DNA from 3 places in the Halanaerobium sehlinense genome. Region 3 is predicted to be linked to each of the others. Evidence: riboswitches for the same ligand, from Rfam matches in the RefSeq annotation. Region 3 holds a riboswitch; each other region holds the start of a gene.
What was found. Region 3 has a riboswitch for S-adenosylmethionine ahead of ACZ446_RS05030 (O-acetylhomoserine aminocarboxypropyltransferase/cysteine synthase family protein). Riboswitches for the same ligand answer to the same signal wherever they lie in the genome.
Positions count from the first base shown of each region.

Region 1: linked by a shared signal. The riboswitch ahead of ACZ446_RS01455 (methionine ABC transporter ATP-binding protein) and the one ahead of ACZ446_RS05030 (O-acetylhomoserine aminocarboxypropyltransferase/cysteine synthase family protein) in region 3 are both predicted to bind S-adenosylmethionine.
Region 2: linked by a shared signal. The riboswitch ahead of metF (methylenetetrahydrofolate reductase [NAD(P)H]) and the one ahead of ACZ446_RS05030 (O-acetylhomoserine aminocarboxypropyltransferase/cysteine synthase family protein) in region 3 are both predicted to bind S-adenosylmethionine.

Region 1 covers NZ_AP042442.1:314,090-317,354, forward strand. Annotated here, with positions in the region: gene ACZ446_RS01450 (ATP-dependent helicase) at 1-1,017, shown strand, start outside; SAM riboswitch class I at 1,146-1,254, shown strand; gene ACZ446_RS01455 (methionine ABC transporter ATP-binding protein) at 1,344-2,366, shown strand; gene ACZ446_RS01460 (methionine ABC transporter permease) at 2,359-3,033, shown strand; gene ACZ446_RS01465 (MetQ/NlpA family ABC transporter substrate-binding protein) at 3,159-3,265, shown strand, end outside.
Region 2 covers NZ_AP042442.1:936,736-940,000, forward strand. Annotated here, with positions in the region: tRNA gene ACZ446_RS04585 (tRNA-Arg) at 101-175, opposite strand; gene ACZ446_RS04590 (cation diffusion facilitator family transporter) at 336-1,226, shown strand; SAM riboswitch class I at 1,287-1,390, shown strand; gene metF (methylenetetrahydrofolate reductase [NAD(P)H]) at 1,515-2,402, shown strand; gene ACZ446_RS04600 (Vitamin B12 dependent methionine synthase activation subunit) at 2,404-3,153, shown strand; gene ACZ446_RS04605 (homocysteine S-methyltransferase family protein) at 3,137-3,265, shown strand, end outside.
Region 3 covers NZ_AP042442.1:1,037,686-1,040,950, forward strand. Annotated here, with positions in the region: gene ACZ446_RS05025 (RNA polymerase factor sigma-54) at 98-1,195, shown strand; SAM riboswitch class I at 1,293-1,396, shown strand; gene ACZ446_RS05030 (O-acetylhomoserine aminocarboxypropyltransferase/cysteine synthase family protein) at 1,550-2,827, shown strand; gene metA (homoserine O-acetyltransferase MetA) at 2,843-3,265, shown strand, end outside.

The DNA.
Region 1 (3,265 bases), 720 kb from region 3:
TGTAAGAGAATAAACAATCTAGTAGATTTTTATAATTATAAGCTGAGTGATATTGCAGTATTGTGTAGAAGTCATTTTCAGTCTATACAGCTGCAAAATCAGCTGCCCAAATTTAGAATTCCACATCAACTTGTAGGCGGAGTTAGTTTTTTTGACCGCCAGGAAATCCGTTATTTTGTTAATTACCTTAAATTGCTGGTTAATCCAAATGATCGTCTTGCTTTAAAAAGATTATTTAGAATTGAAGTTCATGGAGTCGGAGAAATCTTGTTAAGTGAAATAAATAAATATGCACGTGAAAACAGAATGAAGATTACAGATGTTTTTGAAAGCCCTACTCTTGTCAAAGGAATTGGCAATAATAAAGCAGCAAATATTATTGAATTTCAGCGTCGGGTTATTGACAGTATCCATGATTTGCGTGAAGAAAAACTGCCGATGCACAAAAAAGCAGTGGAATTATATGAAAGAATAGACTTTGATCAAAATGTTCTGGCAGAATTAGATGATTCTGAAAGTCGAAAAAAATATATGAATATGTTTTTAAGTAATATGGCTGATTTTCAAAAAAATAACCCTGGGCGAGGTCTTTATGATTATTTATTGATTAATAAATTGATTTCAGACAAAGATATCACTGAAGATAATCAGGAAAAAGTAAAGGTAATGACAGCTCACTCTGCTAAAGGATTAGAATTTCCTGTGGTTTTTGTGATAGGAGCTGAAGAAGAAGTTTTTCCACACCTGAAGAGTCTGGAAGAAAAAGCTTCTGGTCAAAACCCATATGCTGTTGAAGAAGAGCGGAGATTATTTTATGTGGCAATGACTCGAGCAGAAAAATTATTATTCATTTCTTTTTCTAAACAAAAACTTTCAAATGAACAGGGGCAGTATAAGCAGATTATTCCATCCAGGTTTTTATATGAGCTTCCTGATCAAAGGCTTGATTTTACAAGTGTAGAAAGTAAAAAGGGTGGTTCAGGAATTCAAATGCGTAAAAATGTAGAAGTGATTTAAGCTGAATTAATTATCAACTGGCATCAGCTAAATAGATAATTTTCCATAAGGTTGATAACAATTAAAAATAATCCTTGACAGAGTTAAAATTGAGTGATAAACTACTAAATAACTTAAAAAGAAAATAAAAATCATCAAGAGCGGTGGAGGGACTGGCCCTAAGATACCCGGCAACCTACTTAAAATCTTTAGTAAGGTGCTAATTCCAGCATTCCGGAAAGGAATGATAGATGAGAGGTAACTGAATCCTCTCATGAGGATTTTTTTCATTTCTAACTGCTCTTGATATTTGGAGCAGTTTTATTATTTATAGAGGGTGATTACTATTGATAAAAATTGAAAACTTAACTAAACATTATCATGCAGCTCAGGGAAAAGTAGAGGCAATAAACGGCCTCAATCTGGAGGTTGCTGATGGTGAAATATTTGGAATGATAGGACCAAGTGGAGCCGGCAAAAGTACTTTGATCCGAATGCTCAACCTTTTAGAAAAACCGACTGCGGGGACTATCAATATTAACGGAACTGATTTGACTGAATTAAGCTCCCAAAATTTGAGAGCTGCCAGACAAAAAATTGGGATGATTTTTCAGCACTTTAATCTTTTATCTTCTCGCACTGTATTAGGAAATGTAGCTTTTCCACTTGAGATTGCCGGGGTTAAGAAAAAAGAGAGAAGAAAAAAAGCAAAAGAACTTATTGAGCTGGTAGGTTTATCAGATAGAGCAGATCATTATCCAGCCCAACTATCAGGCGGCCAGAAGCAGAGAGTAGGTATTGCCAGAGCTTTAGCAAACAATCCTGATTTATTATTATCCGATGAAGCAACCTCATCTCTTGATCCTGAAAGTACTAAATCAGTCTTAGAACTTTTGGCTAAAATTAGAGATGAAATGAATTTAACAATTATTTTAATCACACATGAGATGGGTGTAATTAAAGATATTTGTGATCGAGTAGCTGTTTTAGAATCTGGAAGGATTATTGAAGAAGGGTCAATTATTGATATTTTTTCCAGCCCTCAACAGCCGTTAACAAAGAAATTTATAAGTTCAGTTATTGATTTTGACTTACCAGAGAGAATTATTAAACATGTTAAAGCAGAAAGACCGGGAGAATTGATTCGAGTTTCTTTTGTTGGTGAAACAACTCATGATCCTCATATCTCTGACCTGGTAAAACATTATTCAGTAGATGCCAATATATTATATGGTAATATTGATGAGATTCAGGGTGTACCATTTGGAACTTTAGTTTTAGATTTAGAAGGACAGTTAACAAATATAGAGGAAAGTATAGCTTATTTGAGAAGTAAGGATTTAAGAGTTGAGGTGTTAGAAGATGTTTAATTTTATTACAGATTTAGCTCGCTATAATGATTTAATGCTCAGTGGTTTATTAGAAACCCTATATATGGTTGGTATGTCTCTATTTTTTGCAATAGTTGGAGGGATTCCCCTGGGGGTTTTAACAACTATTACTAGACCCGGTCATATATTGCCCAATAAGCCTCTAAATTTTGTTTTAGATGGAATAATTAATATTGGTCGCTCAATTCCATTTATTATTTTAATGGTAGCGGTAATTCCTTTAACAAGATTAATTGTAGGAACTTCAATTGGTACAAATGCCGCAGTAGTTCCCTTATCTCTGGCAGCTATTCCTTTTATGGGAAGAGTTACAGATAATGCAATTTTAGAAATTGACCATGGGGTTGTAGAATCAGCTCAGTCAATGGGAGCCAGCCCGCTGCAAATTGTATTCAAGGTCTTACTGCCAGAATCACTGCCAGCAATTATCCTGGGGCTAACACTGACTGCTATCAGTTTAGTTAGTTATTCTGCAATGGCAGGAGCAATTGGTGGGGGTGGTCTCGGCGATATCGCTATCCGCTATGGATACCAGCGTTTTCAGCTGCCTATTATGCTGGAGACAATTGTAGTACTTGTAATAATGGTTCAGTTAATTCAATTTTTTGGTAATCAGATTGCTTCATTTTATGACCACAGAAGTTAGTAAAGTGATTACTATTTTTAAATTTTAATCTTAGTTAATATAAAATATAATTGTAAATTATTTCTGAAGCTAAAAATCAGATTTAATTTAATAAAAATCAAACGAGTAGAAGAGGAGAGATAATTATGTTAAAGAAAACAATTTTGGTTTTAGTTCTTTTGACTTTTGTATTTGCTGGTGCTGTTCAGGCGGATGATCATGTCTTTAAGGTGGGAGCTACTCCTGTACCTCA
Region 2 (3,265 bases), 100 kb from region 3:
GATAGAAAGTAATGCGGTGAAATCACGGTGGGAAGCTTAATAATAATAGTTCCCACAAAAAGAAAACTGCTATAATCGCTGTTATAGCAGGAATGATAAATGGTGCCCCCGGTAGGAGTCGAACCTACGCTCAAGGCTTCGGAGGCCTTTGCTCTATCCACTGAGCTACGGGGGCATTACCTAAATTATTTTAACAGACAGACCGGCTAATGTCAATAAGCTTCAGATTTTATCAGCAAAAGAAATTATTTAACAGTTTTAAACTCCTTTCAATGCTATAATTTTAAACATAATAAATAAAGGGGAATAAAATATGACTGGTATTTGTGATTATAATGAGTAATCATCATGAACACGATCATTCTGCAGTGGGAAATATTAAATTTGCTTTTTTCTTAAATTTATCATTTTCAATTATCGAAATTATCGGTGGTTTGTTAACTAACAGTATGGCCATCTTATCTGATGCCCTGCACGATCTTGGGGATTCCATTTCTCTGGCTGTTTCCTGGTATCTTGAAAACTACTCTCAAAAGGGAGCTGATAAAGATTTTAGCTATGGATATGCCCGTTTTTCTCTGCTGGGAGCTTTAATAAACAGCATTGTTTTAATTTTAGGTTCATTTTTTATTCTATCAGAAGTAATACCGAGAATATTTAACCCTCAGGCTGTGCATCCAGAAGGGATGTTATTGCTGTCTATTATCGGGATTACTGTTAATGGAATTTCAGTTTTAAAATTAAGAGGTGGCAGTTCTTTAAATAAGGAAGTTGTAAGCTGGCATCTAATGGAAGATCTGCTGGGATGGACTGCGGTTTTAATTGTTAGTATAGTTCTAATCTTTAAAAGCATACCGGTTTTAGACCCACTTTTATCTTTATTAATCAATATTTACATTTTATATAATGTCATTTCAAAGTTAAAAAGAGTTTTAACAATCTTTCTGCAGGGAGTTCCTGGAGGAATTGATATCTCAGCTCTGCAGCAGAAAATTGTTGAACAGAGTCAGGCACTTTCCGTTCACCATACGCATGTCTGGACACTTGAGGGAGAAAAGAACTTTTTAAGCACCCACTTAATTGTTAATGACCAGATAAATAGAGAAGAAATAATAGCTTTAAAATCTAAGGTAAAAAGTCTGCTTGCAGAAGAAGGAATTGATCATGTAACAGTGGAAATTGAGTATGAAAATGAAGAGTGTAAGTCCGAAGACTGCCGGGCCTAAGCTGTAAATTTGCTTGACACAAATCTTTTAATATGGTAAAGTTATTTAAAATAGAATAATGACTTATCAAGAGTGGTGGAGGGATCTGGCCCTGAGAAACCCAGCAACCAGCAGTAATACTGCCCGGTGCTAAATCCAGCAGGTTAATACCTGGAAGATAAGTAGTTGTATCCCACTTCTACTTAGGAAGTGGTTTTTTGTTTTTGAAATAGGTTTTTGAAATCGAAGCAGAAAATAGAAAGCAGTATTTTTTCAAAAGAGTAGTTGAGGAGTTTAAGGAGGATATAAATGAAGATCAAAAAGATTTTTGAGCAGAAAGAATTGGTGTTTTCACTTGAAGTTTTTCCACCAAAAGCAGAAACCCCAATAGAAAACATTTATCAAACTTTAGAGGAGTTGAAAGATATTAATCCTGATTATATTAGTGTAACTTATGGAGCAGGGGGTGGGGTTAGAAAAAATAGAACCTGTGAATTATCTTCAATTATTAAAGAAAAATATAAAGTAGAGGCTTTAGCTCATCTAACCTGTATAAATTCTGATAAAGAAACTTTAAATCAAATTTTAGCAGAACTGGAAGAGAAAAGAATTGATAATATTCTGGCTCTTCGCGGTGATAAACCTGCAGATGGGCAATTACTGGGAGAATATAATTATGCCTATCAGCTTGTGGATCATATAAAAAAGCATAATGACTTTGGTGTTGCAGCTGCCTGTTATCCTGAAGGTCACTTAGAAACTGAAAGTCTTGATCAGGATATTGAATATTTAAAACAGAAAGTTGACTGTGGGGTAGATTATCTAATAACTCAGATGTTTTTTGATAACTCACTTTTTTATAAATTTCGTGAAAAAGCAAGAAAAAAGGGAATAGATGTTCCAATTGAGACTGGAATAATGCCGGTAATAAATAAAAAACAGATTGGAAGGATTATAGAATTATCAGGTGCTTATTTCCCGGATAAATTCAAAAAAATATTTGAAAAATATGAAGATAATCCAGAAGCTTTAAGAGATGCAGGTATTGCTTATGCAGTAGAACAGATTGTTGATTTAATTTCCAGTGAGGTAGATGGAATTCATCTTTATACAATGAATAATCCCTATGTAGCAAGAAGAATCAAAGAGGCCGTAGGTTCTTTAATCACTCATATTAACTGTAAAAAGGCTGATTAAAATGAAATTTAAAATTGATAGAACAGAAGTTTTAAGATATTTACAGACTTCAAAAGATCTAAAAGATGAAAATATTAATCGTTTGATTAAGGAGTCAACTGCTGAAATAAAAGAATTGATTAATTTTAGATATTTATATAAAAAGTATCCGATTAAAACTGTGGCTGATGGAATTGAAATTTTAAATACGACTCTAATTTTAAAAGGAGATAGTATTAAAAAACATCTGAGTAATTCAGAAGAAGTTTATCTGCTGGCAGCTACTCTGGGGGCTCAGGTTGATAAGAAAATCTCTTTTTATGAGAAAATATCAGTAACTAAGTCTATGGTTTTTGATGCCTGTGCTACAACAGCTATAGAAGAAGGCTGTGATCAAGTAGAAGCTGAGATTAAAGAAAAAGCTTTGAAAGAAGGCAATAAAGATATAACTTTTCGTTACAGTCCAGGCTATGGTGATTTAGATATAGATATCCAAAAAGAGTTCCTAAATATTCTCGATGCACCAAAGAAAATTGGTTTAACTGCTTCTAAATATAATATGTTAATACCTACTAAATCAGTTACAGCTATAATTGGAGTAATTGCAGAAAAAACTGAAAAAAATAAGGAAGAGTCAAAAGTCAATAATAATGAGTCTAAAAATATTGAAGCAAGGGATATAGAATTTGAGCAGCGACAATGCAGACAGTGTTTATTAGACGATGATTGTGAGTTAAGAAGAAAGGGGATTTACTGTGGAGCTAAGAAATAAACTTGGAAAGAGAATAATATTATTTGATGGAGCAATGGGTACAGTCCTGCAGCAGCGAGGTCTGAAAGCAGGAGATATACCGGAAAAACTTAATCTTGAAAAAGCTGAAGAG
Region 3 (3,265 bases):
GCTGTAAAATTGACTATAAAAGAAGGTTTTAAAGAAGTATTATTTAATATATAATATATAAAGCCTTATAATTTAGGTGGTTAAAGGAGAGTAATTTATGAAGTTAGATCTTAATTTAAATATTGAACAAAAGCAGGAGTTGGTAATGACAACTCAGCTGCAGATGTCTATTGAAATTCTTCAATATAGTGCTTTAGAACTAAAAGACTATATCGAAGATGAAATGAAAGAAAATCCTTTGCTTGAGATGATGGAATCACAGAGGGACATGAATTATAGGGAATCAAGTTTTAATTCTGTTCAAAAAAAGGATATAGAATACGAAAACTTTGTTGCTTACCAGCCTGATTTTTGCGAACATTTAGAAAATCAGCTTTTTGAAGTTCTCAATGATGAAGAGATTGAACTTGGAAAATTTATTGTAGGTAGTTTAAATGAATCTGGTGAGCTAACTACAGATTTCGAAATGATTGCTGAAATTTTTTCTGACGAAGGTTTTGATAAAGAAGCAGTAGAAGAAGTTTATCAAAGGATTCAAAAACTCGATATTAACTATGACAGCAGTTTTGCATCCTGTAAAGCAGAATATATTGATCCTGATTTAATTATAAAAAAAGAAGATGGGGAATTTTATATTGAAGAAAAAAATACTGCCTATCCTACTGTTACCATCAGTTCTTATTATTATAATTTATTAAAAAACCAGGATGACGCTATGATCAGCGATTATTTAAAGGAAAAATATCAGGCTGCTGTTTGGCTGATTAAAAGTATTGAACAGAGGAAACATACAATTAGAAAAATCACTCAAGCAATTTTGAAAAAGCAGATGGATTTTTTTGAAAATGGTTTAAAAAATCTAAAGGTTTTGACAATGGAAGAAGTTGCAGAAGAAATTGAAATGCACGAATCAACTGTCAGTAGAGCTACAACAGCAAAGTATCTTCAGACTCCTCATGGAGTTTTTAGTCTTAAATTCTTCTTCAACAGCGGTATTGATGGGGTTTCTTCAGTCAGTATTAAAGCAATGCTGAGTGAAGAGATTGAATCTGAAGACAGAGCACATCCACTTAGTGACAACAAATTAGCAGAAATATTTGCTCAGAAATATGGTTTAGATATTTCTAGAAGAACTGTTGCAAAATATAGAAAATCTCTGGGGATTAAAAGTTCAAGGCAGCGGAAAAAGAAATAAATAGTTTTTTACTGAATCATATGATTTTTAGCTTTAATTAAAAAAATATTTTCTTGACAGGATTACTAATCTATGTTAGAGTTATAAAAAACAATAAAACTTATCAAGAGAGGTGGAGGGACTGGCCCTTTGAAGCCCAGCAACCAGCAGTTGATTCTGCCCGGTGCTAATTCCAGCAGGAAGATTTCTGAGAGATAAGGAGCAAAACAGATTACCCACTCCTATATTTACTTAGGAAGTGGGATTTTTTTATTTATTCCCATTTTATTCTTTTTGAGTATTAGAGAAGGAAAAAAAGACTTTAGTATTAATTAAATTAAAATTTGAGCAGCGAAAATTAGAGGAGGAAATTAAATGAAATTTAAATTTGAGACTTTAGCACTACATGCAGGTTATGAGGCAGAGAAGAACAGAAAAGCAGCAGCAGTTCCAATTTATCAAACTACTTCTTATTTATTTGACAGTACAGAACATGCGGCAGATTTATTTGCTTTAAAAGCAGAAGGTGATATTTACACTAGAATTCAAAATCCAAGTAATACAGTTTTAGAAAAGAGAGTAGCAGAACTTGAGGGTGGAGTTGGAGCCTTAGCTGTTTCTTCAGGCCAGGCAGCAGAGGTAATTGCACTATTAACTATCTGTAATAATGGAGATCACATTGTAAGCGGCAGCTCTATTTATGGAGGAACCCATAATTTATTTAAACATCGTTTCAAAAAGTTGGGAATAGATGTTAGTTTTGTCGATTCTGAAAACCCAGAGACTTTTAAAAATGCAATAAATGAGAGAACAAAAGCTCTTTATATTGAGACAATTGGTAATCCATCTCTAGCTGTGCCTGATTTTAAAAGACTGGCAGAAATAGCCCATCAGGCAGGAATCCCTTTAATTGTTGATAACACTTTTGCTTCCCCCTATATTTGTAAGCCCTTTGAATTTGGAGCAGATATAGTTATCCATTCGACAACAAAATATATTTCAGGACATGGTAATTCGATTGGGGGAATTATTGTTGACAGCGGCAATTTTGACTGGGATACTGGCAGATTTCCTGAGTTAATTGAACCAGACCCAAGCTATCATGGAGTCAAATTTCAGGAAGAGTTTGGCAGCGCTGCTTTTATTACAAAGGCCAGAGTTCAGCTTTTAAGAGATTTAGGAAGTTCTCCCAGTCCATTTAACTCGTTTTTAACCATTACGGGTTTAGAAACACTCGCATTAAGGATGAAACAGCATTCCCAAAATGCCCAGGCTGTTGCTGAATTTTTGGAGGCTGATCCGCGGGTGAAATGGGTAAATTATCCGGGCTTAAAAAGTCATAAATCACATCAAAATGCAAAAAAATATCTTAATAATGGTTATGGAGGTATGATTGCTTTTGGTGTTGAAGGAGGCAAAAAGGTAGCTGAGAAATTCATTAATCAGCTGGAACTAATTTTACATCTGGCTAATGTTGGAGATACTAAATCTTTAGCTATTCATCCAGCAAGTACAACTCATCAGCAGCTGAGTGAAGAAGACTTAATTAAGACAGGAATTTCACCTGAATTGATCAGGCTTTCAATTGGAATTGAAAATGTTGATGATATTATAAAAGACTTAGATCAGGCATTAAGTGCTGCCCAGGCATAGAATGGAGTGATAGAAATGCCAATTAAAATTCAAAATGATTTACCAGCAGTTGAAACACTGGAAAATGAAAATATATTTGTAATGAAAGAATCTAGAGCAACTCACCAGGATATAAGATCTTTAAAAATCCTAATTTTAAATTTAATGCCTACTAAAATTAAGACTGAAACACAAATTTTGCGTTTGATTTCGAATACCCCTTTACAGGTAGATGTTGATCTGATGCATCCGGCAACTCATAATTCGAAAAATACAGCAGAGGAGCATCTGATCAAGTTTTATAATACTTTTGACGAGATTAAAACTAATAAATATGATGGTATGATAATTACCGGAGCTCCCGTTGAGACTTTAGAATTTGAAGAAGTCGACTACTGGGAGGAGCTGCAGGAGATTATGGATTGGAGTCTGCACAATGTTTACTCTACCTTCCATATT